2 regions of the Colwellia sp. BRX8-5 genome follow, and region 1 is predicted to be linked to the other one. Evidence: riboswitches for the same ligand, from Rfam matches in the RefSeq annotation. Region 1 holds a riboswitch; the other holds the start of a gene.
What was found. Region 1 has a riboswitch for lysine ahead of lysC (lysine-sensitive aspartokinase 3). Riboswitches for the same ligand answer to the same signal wherever they lie in the genome.
Positions count from the first base shown of each region.

Region 2: it holds a riboswitch for lysine, as region 1 does, so the genes downstream of both, dapA (4-hydroxy-tetrahydrodipicolinate synthase) here and lysC (lysine-sensitive aspartokinase 3) in region 1, are expected to answer to the same signal.

Region 1 covers NZ_JACGVR010000014.1:87,020-94,792, reverse strand. Annotated here, with positions in the region: gene pdsS (proteobacterial dedicated sortase system histidine kinase) at 1-1,668, shown strand, start outside; gene queE (7-carboxy-7-deazaguanine synthase QueE) at 1,673-2,347, opposite strand; gene queC (7-cyano-7-deazaguanine synthase QueC) at 2,427-3,086, shown strand; gene lysC (lysine-sensitive aspartokinase 3) at 3,161-4,513, opposite strand; lysine riboswitch at 4,625-4,823, opposite strand; gene H4J62_RS11310 (GNAT family N-acetyltransferase) at 4,989-5,396, opposite strand; gene H4J62_RS11305 (hypothetical protein) at 5,457-5,741, opposite strand; gene H4J62_RS11300 (hypothetical protein) at 5,832-6,239, opposite strand; gene H4J62_RS11295 (DUF6435 family protein) at 6,378-6,557, shown strand; gene H4J62_RS11290 (hypothetical protein) at 6,662-7,282, opposite strand; gene deoA (thymidine phosphorylase) at 7,554-7,773, shown strand, end outside.
Region 2 covers NZ_JACGVR010000002.1:96,777-104,549, forward strand. Annotated here, with positions in the region: gene H4J62_RS01970 (FecR domain-containing protein) at 1-961, opposite strand, end outside; gene H4J62_RS01975 (DUF2059 domain-containing protein) at 1,275-1,784, shown strand; gene H4J62_RS01980 (succinylglutamate desuccinylase/aspartoacylase family protein) at 1,853-2,989, opposite strand; gene H4J62_RS01985 (PLP-dependent decarboxylase) at 3,023-4,267, opposite strand; gene H4J62_RS01990 (2,3,4,5-tetrahydropyridine-2,6-dicarboxylate N-succinyltransferase) at 4,294-5,043, opposite strand; gene dapA (4-hydroxy-tetrahydrodipicolinate synthase) at 5,074-6,006, opposite strand; lysine riboswitch at 6,097-6,268, opposite strand; gene H4J62_RS02000 (DsbA family protein) at 6,395-7,645, opposite strand.

The DNA of each region.
Region 1 (7,773 bases):
AATTTTCAACGCTTTATCGTCAGTAATAAAAATCAGGGCTGGCTTGCTGCCTATCGCATTAATGATCTTGAAAGTAATGAACGGCTTCAATTTCCAAAGCCCGTTAGCTTCATTCAGGGCCAATGGCGCAATACCGAGCAAGGTTATAATATTGAACTGCGCATCCCTTTAACTAAAATCAGCGATCGCTTAGCCTTTGCCATTCATGATGTCGATACGCCATTAAGTGCAGCCACAACAATAATAGGCAGTGCAGATCCAAGTAGCGCAGCAACCTTAGGCACCATTTTGGTGCCGTCACCTGAAATTGAACGCATAGTAAAGGGCATGAGTTACACACAGTCACGTATTTGGGTGGTTGATCAACATCATCGCGTACTAGCAAAAAGTGGCGACATAAAAAAAGCCAGTGGCTTATGGCAAAAAAACATCAATAACTCTGATAACGATGGCTCTTGGTATGCTTGGACACAAAAATACTTACAACCGTTATTTCAACATTTGCTCAACAAACCTCAAGATGATTTTATTGACCGTCTTTACGACACGCAAAACCTAACGGGTGAACATATTGAAGCCGCACTTGCGGGTATGCCAAAATCTCAATGGCGATTAACCACAGATAAAAAAGCGGTAATCATATCAGCTGCATACCCTATTTATATCAGTGATAAGGTCAACGGTGCGGTCATTGTTGAAGAAACAACCAATGGCATTCTCAGTGTACGAAATAAAGCCTTAGAGAAATTGTTTACGTCAATTTTAGCGATTATGTTATTGGGTGCTTTCGCTTTTTTCTTTTTTGCGTCACGTATTTCAAATCGCATTCGCCAACTGCGTAATCAGGCAGAAATTGCTATTGATGAACACGGTCGAATCAATAACGAGATAGCCGAGAGTATGCAAGTATCAACAGCCAATGATGAAATTGGCGACCTCTCTCGCAGTTTTTCTACGGCAGTAAATCGTTTAAGCCAGTACAATCATTACTTAGAAAATATGTCGTCACGACTCTCACATGAACTCCGCACCCCGATAGCGATTGTTAGAACATCCTTAGAAAATTTGTCTTTACAAGCCTTACCTGAGAAAAGTTCCGCTTACATTGACCGTGCCCAAAGTGGTATTAATCGCTTAAACAATATATTAACCAATATGAGTGAAGCGACTCGTCTTGAACAAATGCTCAATCAAACTGACAAGGTCAGTTTTAATGTCTTTGACGTGCTTAATGGTTGTGTACAAGGATATCAGCAGATATACCCTAACTTTACTATTGAGTATTTGGCCTCAGATAAAAAAGTAATGTTGGCGGGATCGCCTGAGCATATAGCGCAATTATTAGATAAGGTTGTCACTAATGCCGTAGAGTTTAGTGAAGATAGTAAACTTTTCATAACTACAGCGTTGAAAAATAAAGACATCACCATTCACGTTAGCAATAACGGCACGTTATTACCCGACACGATGGAAGAGCGACTTTTTGATTCTATGGTTTCAATGCGTGAAACACCGCAAATGAAAGAAGATAAGACCCCTCATTTGGGATTAGGCTTATATATTGCCCGTTTGATTTGTGAATTTCATCAGGGGCATATCGTGGCAAGTAATCATCATAATCCGCAAGGTGTCACGGTGTCGATTACTTTGCCATTGCAGGTAAAGTAATTATTTACTCTATACCTAAATATTTATGTACTTGAACGGATAAACGCCAATTATTTTCAATACAGCTTTTTATTGCTAACGCTGTTGCCCGTTCTTTTTGGCTAATCGGTTGCAAATAAACTTGGGTGTTAACAATATTATGTTCGGCTAATAACGCTTTTAAGTCGTCTATATGCTGCTCAGTCGCCACTGGATGTTTAATTTCATTGGCACGTAACATCGCTGAGTTTAATATTTTGTAGCCACCCTTCATGTTTACTTTGGGTGAAACAGTCACCCAGCACTTATCCGTCACCTGTATTTCAAAAGTACCCGATGTTTCTAATTGACAACTAAAACCATTGGTTTCAAGTACTTGGCACAGAGGGAGTAAATCAACCATCGCTGGCTCACCGCCTGTGATAACAATGTGTTTGGCTTGATAACCTTCTGCCGTTATCATCGCTAAAATATCTTTAACCGTAAGCGCTGACCACGTTTGAGATTCAGCTTCTTTTGTTAACATAGCATTCGGTGTTACTTCATCTTCAAGGTTTATTGCCCAAGTATGCTTAGTATCACACCACGAGCAAGCAACGGGGCAACCTTGTAAACGGATAAAAATTGAAGGTTGACCGGTAAAAGCGCCCTCTCCTTGAATAGTTTCAAATAATTCATTAATTTTGTATTTTACGGTCATCGGGGTTTTTGCCTGTTTATTGCTGGTGTAAATTGAAGTAAAATGCGCGATATTAATTATACCCTAAGAGACTTTAGAAATGACAAACAAAGTTGTTGTTATTTATTCTGGTGGCATGGACTCATTCACTGTTCTTAATCGCGCCTTGCATGATGGCAAAGAAGTGTTCGCATTAACCTTTGATTACGGACAGCGTCATGTCAAAGAAATTGAATTTGCCAGTACGGTTTGTCAATCACTTGATGTAAACCATAAAATTATCGATATATCATCTATTAATCAATTACTTGCTGGTTCTTCATTAACCGACAATATTGATATTCCTGAAGGTCATTACGAAGCTGAAAGTATGAAATCAACGGTTGTACCTAACCGTAACATGATTTTGTTATCACTTGCGGTCGGTTATGCCGTTTCAGTGGGGGCTAGCCAAGTTTATTACGGCGCACATTCAGGAGACCATGCAATATATCCTGATTGTCGTCCCGAATTTGTAATGAAAATGAATGAGGTGTGTAAAATAGCTAACTACGAGTCAGTAGAAATATTTAGCCCTTATTTAACGGTTACTAAAAGTGATATTTTAACCGATGGATTAAAAATGGGCTTAAGCTATGATAATACTTGGACGTGTTATAACGGCCGTGAAAAAGCCTGTGGAAAATGTGGTGCCTGCCAAGAGCGTTTAGAAGCTTTCAGTGATAATAATGTTACCGATCCGTTAAGTTACGAATCTTGATAAATAAAAGATAAAACACGGCAAGGTGTTTTATCTTTTTTCTGTACTGACCAAAGAAATATTACGCTTAAAGCTTATGAAAATAAGGCATTGTGTAGCTTTTCAACGGTTTCATTTGCTTGTTTCTCGTCGACTAAGAAACATAAGTTATGTTCACTGGCGCCATGACAAATCATCCGCACGTTTATCCCTGATATAGTTTCAAAAATACTGGTACCAACGCCATTACTGCGATGCATTTTATTTCCTATAACCGCTATTAACGATAAACCGTGCTCTACGGTGACTTCACAAAGCTGTTCTAATTCTTCAACAACGGTTGAATTTAAAAGCGCTTGCGTCGACCCCGTTGGATTATCAAAGGTTAGCGCAATACTGATTTCACTGGTGGTAATTAAATCAACACTCAGTTCATGTTTGGCTAAAATACCAAAGACTTGTGCAAGAAAACCACTAGCATGTAGCATAGCAGGACTCTTTACCGTTACTAATGTTTGCTCTCTACGTAAGGCTATTGAGCGGTATATTGGGCTCGATTCAACAAACTGTTGAATGCGTGTACCCCCCTTCTCTGGTTCCTTACTTGAACCAACAAAAACCGGAATATTCTTTCTCATCGCAGGAATGAGTGTTGCCGGATGAAGAATTTTTGCGCCAAAGGTCGCCATTTCAGCCGCTTCGCCAAAACTGATTTCTTTAATAGCACGGGCATGCTCGGTAATACGTGGGTCTGTGGTAAAAATACCGACAACATCAGTCCAAATAGAAAGATTATCGGCATGTAACGCTTCGGCTAAAAGTGCCGCACTGTAATCAGATCCACCACGGCCTAGGGTTGTCGTATGACCGTCCTCGTCTTGACCAATGAAACCTTGGGTAACGATAACTTTATCAACCAGCAAAGGCATAAGAAATTGCTGTGCGTTATTAGCGAGCATCTCAAGGTTAACAACGGCTTTACCGTATAATGCGTTGGTTTTCATAACTTGGCGAACATCAAACATTTCGCCATTAACACCAACAGATTTAAGGACTTGTGCAAAGATACATGAACTCATTTGTTCACCAAATGACAAAATTGCATCGGCTATGCGTGGGCAATAATTAAGTGATTGCGCGTTAGAGAACTCGCTTAACTCATTTAGCAGTTGATCAATTTGAAAGTTTAGCTGTGTTTCTTCAGCTAAATGTTGGGTAATATTAAATTGGATAGCGCGAATACTGCTAATGATTGTTAATTGTTCATGCTGAGATACATCTTTTTGACTTAAACGAACCAGTAAATTAGTAACGCCTGAACTTGCAGATACGACAACAACTTTGTTACTTGCATCGTTTTTAATGATCTGAGCGCATCGTAACATCGCTTGATGATCAGCTAGACTTGTGCCGCCAAATTTTGCAACAGTAAAAGGTAATAATGACATCTAAGGTCTCCCTAATTAAGCCCCCAGTAATAATTATAGGGTAACTTTATAAACTTCAAGGAAGAGCATGGCTGAATTAAGAAGTGTTCTTGGTAAGATAAACTAAACTTTTCAGCCAGAAGCTCTCCACCATAATCTAATTAGCACTTAACATACTAACTAGAGGTGACAATCCTAGGGATTCAGCCCTAGTAACCGAATAAATAACGCCACTCGCTAATTACTCTCGGCAATAGTCTCCCTCAATAACAGTCAAAAGAATGGTGGTTCTTCGTGTTATCTACCTAGCTACTGCTCCTCTTCTGGTTGATTATTAAAAACATACAATTTGAGTATTTATTCTAATAACCGACATGTGGATTAAATCCTATCTGTAATAATAAATCAACAGGCTAAGTCGATCTTTTTTAGAAATAATAGCTTAATAGTATTACCCATAGTTCAACTAAAGCATGGCTAGGCTTTTATATAAAAATTAACGGTTGCTGCAGCGCATTAATTTTATACCACCGACATCCGTTGAAAAACCAAGATTTTTATAAAAGCTCTCCAGTTCAGGTAAGCAATATAATTCAAAATGTTTTACTTTGATTAATTTATCATGGTTTTTAACCAGGCTCATCAATTGCTGACCGATACCATTACCGCGATGAGAGGCGCTTACAATCACATCAAAGATTATTGCTTTATAGATAAAGTCGCTTAGAATTCGCGTAAAACCAATGAGCTCATTGTCTACATCGAGAATACCAATACAAATTTGAGAACCACGAATACAATTTTGAGTGTCTTCGAGTGAGCGTTCTTTACCCCACCATACACTTTTATAAAGCTGGTGAACTTGCTTTATATGGTCGTCAGAAAATCTATAAATTATGGTCATCTTTAATTTTTAAACTCAATATTCACTGACCTATTAACAGACAGTAATTAGCCAGCAACATTATTTAATAAGGGTAACACCCGCAACTTCTACCACTGTTTTTGCATCAGCACGTTCAATAACTTTTAATAGTGTTGTTTGAATAGTTTCATCTTTTCTCGCATCACCTTTACTGGTAAATTTTTGCTCTTGTGGAGCATCACCTTCAGCGGCAATAAAACCAACCACAACTTCAGTAGCACAATCAGCTGACTGACCAAAATAAGCTAATGAAATTTGTGGGTAGCCTTGAAATCCTTTCTTAACTCTTTTATCAATACGTTTAGTCGATTTGTCTAAGTTCATAATAATTATCCAAAAAATAACGCGATATTCGCGCGAATAAAACAATAGTTATCTAAAGTCATAAGTGATTTATCAATATAAGCTAACCCACTACAACACATGCTGAACCCATAAGATGAATATCAATACTACATGAGGAAATGCAACAGTAGGCCTAATTGATTGACAGGCATATTCTTTAATTAAGGTAAGACCTGATAAGCTAACTTTATGATATTCAGAGTTAAATTGACATACATTTTCACTACTGTCGGCTGAAATATATTTTTCCAGCTGTAAAAGCCGTGTCTCAATACGTGATTGAAATGTCTTCCAAACAGCATCTTGAAGCCATAAAACGACTAAGATTAAAAAGATAGGAATCGTGATTACATTCGATATAATGGCTATTAGTAAAACGATAACGGCAATAAGTTTTATATAAAGCGAATGTTTCTCATAGCTGTCAAACTGATTTTGGAGTAAGGACCATTCTGAGCTGAATTTATTTTTTTCCATTTTTCCCTCTTATAATGAGAATAAATTTTTGCAACACGTAGCACGATACAATAAGTTTTTAATTAAAATGTAAATAATAAAAACTAAAATCGATTTGTATACGTATAACTAACAGTAACCAACTCAATGGTAAATAAAATGTTTGGGATATTTAAAAAAGACCCGATAAAAAGATTAAATAAACTCTATGAAGCTAAGCTTGAACAAGCGATGTTTTCGCAAAGAAATGGAGATATAAAGTCATATTCGATGATCACTGCTGAAGCAGAAAAAATAGCCGTGCAGATTAAAGATTTAGAAAATTCACAAAAGAACTAACGCGCTAATAGCGAACACCCCGCCACTTCATTTAAGGTGATGGCGGGATTTTATTGTTTTCCCTTTTAAACCCGGTATTTATCTGCTTGCGGTCTTCAGTACACTCAATTGATTAATAATTCGTAATGATCAGCCTTTTTGGTAAAGCCAACCCGTCTCAAGTAAAGTTCATGAGCATCATCTGATGGCTCGACGATTAAATGTTTAATACCTTCTTGTCTTAGTTGATTTTCTTCAGCAGAGAACATAAATTTGGCTGCTTTAAAATCTCGGTCTTCGGGAATGATATAGTCGAGTAGCACTTCAACCTTACCGTCCTCATCTAACTCCCGATAAGCAAATAATCCTACGGGTTTCATGTTCCTAAACAATAACAATACCACGGCATCATCAAGTTGCTGCCACTGAAAGTTTTTACATAAGCCAATGATATCTTTACCGTAACGTTCCTTTAACAAGTTGAAAAAAGATGATTCCACTGATTTTAATTTAATTAAATCAAATTGATCTTTTTCTTGATAAATACGGATTAAATAGTATACATCAACCAAAGCTATCCAACCGTTTAAAATAAAAACAGGGTAGGCATCAATAAAGTACCCGTAAACACTAAAGGCAGCAGCACCAAATAAATTTATCCAACGCAATCGTTTGATATTAGACATCATTAACGATAAGGCAATTAGCACACTTGCAACATAACCAAAGGCTTCTAACAGGGACATGACAATACTCTTTTAGTAAAACAACGGGCATAGTATAATAATCTGACCAATTGGTCAGAAAAACACGATTAGATCTTGACACATGAGTCAGGAAAACACAATATATGGCTATTAAATGTATTAAACAGCTAGTTATGGCTCAACTATAATACTAAATAAAAGCAATACATAGCTATGCTATTAGCAACCAATTAACAAATTAAAAAGCATGGACGTTTACATAATTGTTACCTAATGCTTTTCAACTCAATTATTATCTAAAGGGATCACTATGCACTTACCTCAAAATATCATTCGTCAAAAACGTAATAAACAAGCTTTAACTGTAGATGAAATTCAATGCTTTGTTGACGGTCTTAAAACAGGTGATTTCACCGATGCACAAGTTGGCTCTATGGCTATGGCTATTTGGCTTAATGGCATGACAACCGATGAAGTTGTTAATCTAACCATGGCTATGCGTGACTCGGGTACGGTTGTTGATTGGCATA
Region 2 (7,773 bases), on a different contig from region 1:
CTCTAATAAAGTAATCGCCATCTACGATTTTTGCGAGCGTAGCAACTGTTTGAGATTGATGTTGCTGCCAAACAATATCTGTAAAAGTATTATTAGATGAAATTTGCACTTTGTATGCTATTGCATCCTTAACATTTTCCCAGTCAAAATTTACCTCCTCACCTTCAAAGCGGTTTTTTGTGCTGATAAAACGTGGGGCATTCAATAGCATTATCGGTTTACTAGGAACCTGTCCTTTCGCTACTTTACTGGCAAACCCTTTCGCTATATATTCACTTTGCATTTGTGCGTTAACTTCGACCTCGCCCTCTAATACCTCAATAAGTGAATTATGATCTTGCGAGGAATGTGCAACTCTATAAACCGTGCCTCGCACTGAGCTTATGGCTGAAGCTGTAGATATATCTAAACGAGACCCTGGTCCCTTTGATTTTTTTGCCTGTGTTTCAACTTTACCTTGGTGAAGTTTTAGTTGCGTATCCGCCATTCCTGTTTTGCCATAACTTATTAAAGACTCAAAAGACAATTTACTTTTTTCAAGAAGAGTAAGCACAGAGCCATCAACAAGCGTGAGGCTGACACTAGAATTAGCATCAACAGTTAATATATCACCAAAGCTCAATATTGAGCCGAGTTTAGTGACTTGCGTTTCACCTTGTTTAAAGAAGGTACTTTTGCCCGAAATAGCCGTTATTGTCGCATAGGTTGGATAGCTTTTTATCCACGACATAGGTACTTCTATTAAGGTATTGGGCTGTAATTTTTTAGGATATGTGATTCCATTAAGTTTTTGAAGTTTTTGATAAAAAGCTGTTTCTTCAAGATATTCTTGGCTGATACTCCATAAGCTATCGCCTTCTACAACGGTATAAACCCATTTTTTTTCAGCCGCTTGTATAGTAAGAGGCAAAAAAACAACGAGTATAATATAGTAGAAAAACATCCGTTTAAAATTCACCATTAGTCCTTTATTAATCGTTTAGAATTTATTAAGAGCATTATTTATACCACAAAATTGTCTTTAATAAATATGCTTATGGCTTACTAAGTGACGATTTAATGACTAATTTGATTCCTATGCTTCATAAATGCGTTAAATCAAATTTATTACCTTCCAATTTTAACCATAATCAGAAGTCGATGGTAATCTAGTGATGATTTTCAGTCACTCTACGACTCATCATTTTGTTGCTACAAATGTAATGAAAATGTTGCAATATAATCAACAAGTATTATGATCAATACTCACTCTATTAAAAATTAAAGGAATAATAATGAGAAGAATCACCATGCTGCTATTGGTACTTATGCTTAGTTTTACTAGTAAAGCTAACGACTTATCATCAAGGGCATCGATTGAAAAATTAATGGAATTAACTGAAGTTTCAAAAATGATAGAGAGTATGCAAAGTCAAGTTACGCTAATGTTTGAAGGTATGTCGAAAAAAATGAATATTTCGAACAAAGAGAAAGTTCATTTTGATAAATATATGGATAAAGTAAATGCCCTTCTTCATGAGAAAATGAATTGGCATAGCTTTAAAGAGCCAATGATAGACATTTACAGCCGCAATTTTACCGAAGCAGAAATACAAGGGTTAATAACATTTTATCGTTCAGATATTGGCAGAAGTATGACGAAAAAAATGCCTTTAATTATTCAAGACTCAATCATACTTTCACAACAGTTAATGCAAGATTTTATACCCGAAGTCCAATCTTTAGCCAAAGAACTTAGCGCGAGTATCGAACAATCTCGCCAAAAAGAGCAAACAAACAAGTAGTTCAAAGGTATTGGCAACAGTAGTATTGTCAATACCTTATTTATAAATCAAGGCTAATTCACACAGTATTAAAACTCAAAATACTCACTAAACACTTTATATAATTCTGTACCTTGATTCACACTCGCCGAGGCAAAATGTAAAATAGGAATGACTTTTTTATCCAGTGAAATATAGTGCAATGGATCGCCGTCACCATAATTATCCATGCGTAAAATTCTCGCCAGCGGTTCACCTGCAGCTAATGGTTGACCAAATTCAGCCAAGTAATCGACCATCCCTCCCATTGGCGAATAAAAGGCTTTGTAGTTTTTTAAATAACATCCATAACGTGTCATCGTTTTAGGTCGGTATTCAGTGGTGTTGATGACGTTTTTATGCTGTAAATAATTCATAATACTTTTAGCATCTTCTAAGGCTACATCAAGATCAATCTGTTCTTGCGAGCCTAATTCAACGGTAAAGCTTTCTTTGTTAATAGACGCTGAACTAATCGAAAACTCGATACCTAATTCAGCAAAAGCGTCTTGTAATGACCACCAAGGGCAGAAGGTTGCTTCATCTAAGGCACCATCAAAGTCATTAGGAATTAATAATGTATGTGGAATATCAAAGTACTGAGCGCTTTCTTGCGCATATTCAGGGCAGTATAAATGTTTACTTGAAATAGGCCCGGTATGTAAGTCTAAAACGTAGTCAGCTTGATGAGCCAAGCGCTGTAATTGATAAGCAATGCGTTGTCCGGTCGTTAGCCCATAAATATTATGGTTAAGTTTTTCTTCAATACTTTCAATCATTAGCTTTTTAAAATTGGCTTCAATAACTTGATTTTTTTTGCCAATACATTCACGAACAAACGGCTTGATGATGCTTTCATCAAAGTGATACATCCGATTCCAATTCACTCCGGTGATAGGATCAAATCTGCCAAGGGTATATTCACCATTTTTATGATTACACCCCACAGGGTTGGCATAAGGTACTAAGGTAATATCGCCATTTATTTTTGTGTTTTTCAATAATTCTAATAGTTGAAAAATAACCGCATTACCTTGCACTTCAGCGCCATGCATATTCGCTTGAATATAAACACTGGGTGCATCAGTACGTCCTTTTATACGATAAACAGGAACGGTAAGTGCTGCGCCGCTCGCCATTTCACCAACATGCATAACTTCTTTTTTTATTTCATTCATTTTGTTCACTTTATCTTAAACATTAAGCTGAAGTATTTATCGCTATCTTAAATACCAATCCGCTGGTTGTGCTGCTCTGACTTCAACCAACGTCCCTTGACTAAACACGTATTCAGCAGCGATATGGTGACAAAGAAAAAATGGCATACTTTCAGTAAAACCGTAAGCACCGCAATAGCCAAATACCAGTTGATCGCCAACAGATACGTCATCAGGCAAAGGCAACTTACCCAATTTGTCCATACTGGTACATAGCGGACCATGAATATCAAACAACTGTTTTTCGCGTGTAGACTCTCGTAGTAAATTGACAGGAAAAGGCTGTTCGGTTATCGCCGGTCTTAACAAATGATTAATACCTGCGGCTAAGACTAACTGCTCTTGACCATAATTCATTTTTCTATCAACAACGGGGACCACATAATAACCACACTCAGCAACCGCAAAACGGCCCAATTCTAACCATAACTCTTCGGCACCTGCCTGCTGCTTTATGATCGCCAGATCAGCAATAATTTTCTGCCAAGAAAGTGTTTTGCCTTGCTGTAAATAATCAATACCTAAACCGCCACCTAAATCTAAGATTTTTAATGGCATACCTATGTCATCAGCTAAACCTTTTAATGGTGCAACCATTTGTGACCACAGCGAGAACATTTTTTCATTACTGAGCATATTGCCCCATTGAAAAATATGTAAACCACACAACTCAATACCAGGAAAGTTAACGACTTTAATGCTTTGCCACTGCTCTATCGACAAACCAAATGGTGTTAGGCAATTTCCCCCTAAAGGGTTTTTTTCACCCTCTGGCCATTGCAACTGAACCCGCAACAGCACTCTTGGCTTAACATCATGCTCAATAGCTGCTTCATTTAACCAAGTTAATTGATTCAAACTTTCAGCAACAAAAATATTAACCCCTTGTTTAATGAACGACGTTATTTGTGCTTTTGATTTTGCCGGACCGGTATTTAAGATACGTTCGGGTGTAATACCTTGCTTTAAGACTTGATTTAATTCGCCACTGCTCGCCACATCAAAATTAAAACCCGCATCGTCTAAGGTTTTAATGATGTTAGATAACGGGTTCGCTTTTACCGCAAACCATAACTTAATGACGTCTTGGCGTTGTAGTTCGGCTAAATGGGCTTTAAGCGCATCAAGATGATAAACAAAGTAACCTTCTTGCTGGCTACTTTCAGGTTGTTGCTTTGTTAACTCAGCGCTTAATTCAAGCGCCGAAGGAGAATCAAAACAATAGGTAGTATTTACTAACTCAGACATGATATTCCTGCTTTACCTTAGAGGGCTTAACGTAAAATAGACTCGAGCTCTAACGAGGCATTACTTTTTTCATCGCGATATTTAACGATTAATGCACAAGCCATATTTAAACCGTGCGTTTTCGCCCACGCCCCTGAAACCGGACGTGTTCCTGGCACCACTACAGCACGTTCAGGAATATCAGCACCTTTTTCAAGCATCACTTCATTCACACAATCGTAAACAGGCACTGACGCTGAAAGTGAGACACCTGGCGCTAAAACAGCCCCTTTTTTAACAACAATACCTTCGACAATGACCACACCAGCACTTAGAAAGGCACCATCTTCGATAATAACAGGGCTTGCACCAACCGGTTCTAAAACACCACCAATTTGAACAGCGGCAGAAACATGAACATTTTTACCTATTTGGGCGCACGAGCCAATTAATGCATGGCTATCAATCATAGTACCTGTATCAACAAAAGCCCCAACATTAATGTAAGCGGGTGGCATAATAATGACACCAGGAGCAACATGCGCACCACGGCGAACTGAAGAACCACCCGGTACTAATCGCACTTTATCGTCAGCGGTAAACTCACGCGCAGGTAAATTATGTTTATCGACAAACCCCTTATAAATGCCATCAAAAGCAATGTTTTCGCCCGCTTTAAATGCTGATAATATAGCTTCTTTTACGGCTACATTGGCCTGCCAATTTCCTGCTTCATCTTGATTTGCCGCACGAACAGTACCTGCTTCTAATTGTGTTAATGTTTCTTGCCAATTCATTTTAAATTCTCATGTTAATACTTAAAGGGATCACTTAGCTTGAGTTTCAAGCCATTGATTAATTAATTTATCTGATGCTAACAGCGAGTTGCAGTCGTTAAGTTCTAAATGGGTTAACGGCGCACGTAAAAAGGGAGTGTTGATCATTTTATTTTGGTGCATTAATACTTTTACGGGTATGGGACTTGCCACCTGAAAAAGCTCATCGACCGCATTTTGCCAAAGTGGAAATAAACCTTGAGTCTCACCAGCTAGTGATAGCTCGACGTATTGATGAGTCGCTGCCGGCCAGACATTACTACAAACCGAAACTAACCCTTTTACACCTGCTTGTGCTAAGTAAGGCATCATGGCGTCTTCACCACTATATAGGGCTATATCTGGACAATACTGGCGATAGGCGAGTACCTGATTTAAATCGCCACTGGCTTCTTTTAACGCCCAACAATGCTGATGATTTTGCACCGCCTGTAAAGTTTCAATAGCAATAGAAACACCGCTACGAGAGGGGACGTTATATAACATACAGGGGAAGTTGGCGGCATCAAGTAAAGCACTAAACCATTGCGTTTGACCTATCACACCCGGCTTTGCGTAAATGGGACTACCAAGTAAGTAGGCTGAAATAGGTAATTTATTACAAGCTGTTATCCAATTAATTTGCTCGGTTAACTGATAACCGCCAACAGCAACCATTAAAGGTGCGCTTAGTGATAATTGGCAAACGAATTCAACAATCTTAACTTGCTCTTGCGATGTTAAGGCCAGGCCCTCTCCTGTACTACCTAGCAAGACAATACCATTACCGGCGTCAGACTGACTAATAGCTAATTGTTTGAGGCTTGGAAAATCGATTTGACCATCATCAAGTAATGGCGTAATTAATGCGGTCCATAAAATAGTATGATGAAGCGTTGGGTTAGCTGTTAAGCTAATTTTTTTTGATAGTTTTATTTGATTCATTTCTCTCGAACTCTGTTCGTTCGGAGAACTTTTAGGCGTTTGTAATAACCAAGATAACAATCACTTATGTGAAGAGCATTAGGCTTTACAAAGGCCAGAAGCTCCCCACCAAGTTGGTGACAATTGTTAGGATTCAACCCAAACAACCGATAAGTAAATTATCAAAAAATTACTTACCTCGGCATTAATCCCCCTCGTTACCAATCATTAGAGCTTGATCTCTTTATGATAACTACCTGGTTAATGCTCCTCTTCTGGCCCTTTATCATAAGTTTCGCTTGTTTGAAAAAACAAAACTTTATTGAATTCAGGACAACAACATTAGAACATTTATTCTAATGTTGAGTCAATAGTGCTCTAAATGAAGATAATACGGATATATTATATCTTATGAAACAATGATCGCTTGTTCAATTTGTGCCAAGCGGTCTTGCCCCCAACAAATAACATTTTGAAATCGAAAACAAGGCGCTCCCCATAACCCCATGCCATCTAAAGTACTTTGGTTGGTATCAGACCATTGTTGCCAGTCATGTTCATTATTATATTCTAACGCTTGTAGATAATTGATTTTATGCTGCTGACATAAAGATTCGATTACCGATTTATTTGATAAGTCTAAACCGTCAACATAAATGGCCTTAAACGCAGACTTAATAAAATCGAGTTCTTTATTTTGTTGTTCTGCATACGAAAAAATTTGAAAAGCATTAAAAATACCTTGCCCTAAAGGATCTGCAATACCGGTAAAAGGAATATTAAGTTTTTTAGCTTCACGACTGGCATCAAAAACAGCATAACGTTCTTTATTTTCTGTCGTGGTTAACCCCCGCATAATCAAAGGTAATAACGGCTTTATCTTTAAAGGGATCTGATAATGCTGACTTAACTTTTCTGCTTGTAATAAACCAATGTAAGAATAAGGGCTTCGTAATGAAATAAAGGCTTCTAATATTTTCGTGTCAGCGATGTCAGCGATGTCAGCTGCATTATCTTTCACTTGTTGCTCAGCAAAGACTAATTTATTTTTTTGATAAACAGCAACACTGTCATCTTTTGCTAAACCAAAGTCAGCCAAACGTTTTTCTAGATGCTCAAGCCTATCAATACCAACAAACCATTGCCCCGCAATAAAAATAGACGAAGGTAAGTAATGCCCTTGTTTAACTAAACGTATTAAATTTTTAATTTGATAATTTATTACCGGTGTAGAAGCATGATAGTAGTAATCAAAATCATTCGACCAAGTCTGTTGAAAGAGTTGCCAAGCATTATCGAGTGTTTTAGGTCGCAACTGCCACATTTGCTGACCAGTAAAGAGTGATTCTTGAGTCGGTCGTTGCGTTATTTTTTTCAATTGATATTGATCAGCAATAAAGTTGGCATCTTTTATTGCCCAAGTGCGCATTAATTTGGGATCGATAGTTACCCCTGGAACACTTTCATAGACTAAGAACAATTTAAATTGAATATTGAAACGTTGCTCTAGCTCTGGTAACACTTGAATCAGCATAAAGCTATAAGGGTCATTAAGTGCTAAGTAAACTTCAGCGACAGGTGTTTTTCTAAACCAGTTAGGGACGGTAAAATAGCGAAATTTTAATAACCATGCACGCTTATCACTGCGTATTAGTTTCACTTTAAACCAAGTAAAAAATTTAGTAAAAATAACCCACTCCCTGAATTTTATATGGTGATTTGCAAATTTATTATTCGCCTTTCTGACATGATAATAATATTCACGTAGAATAGCGGCTATTATAAACA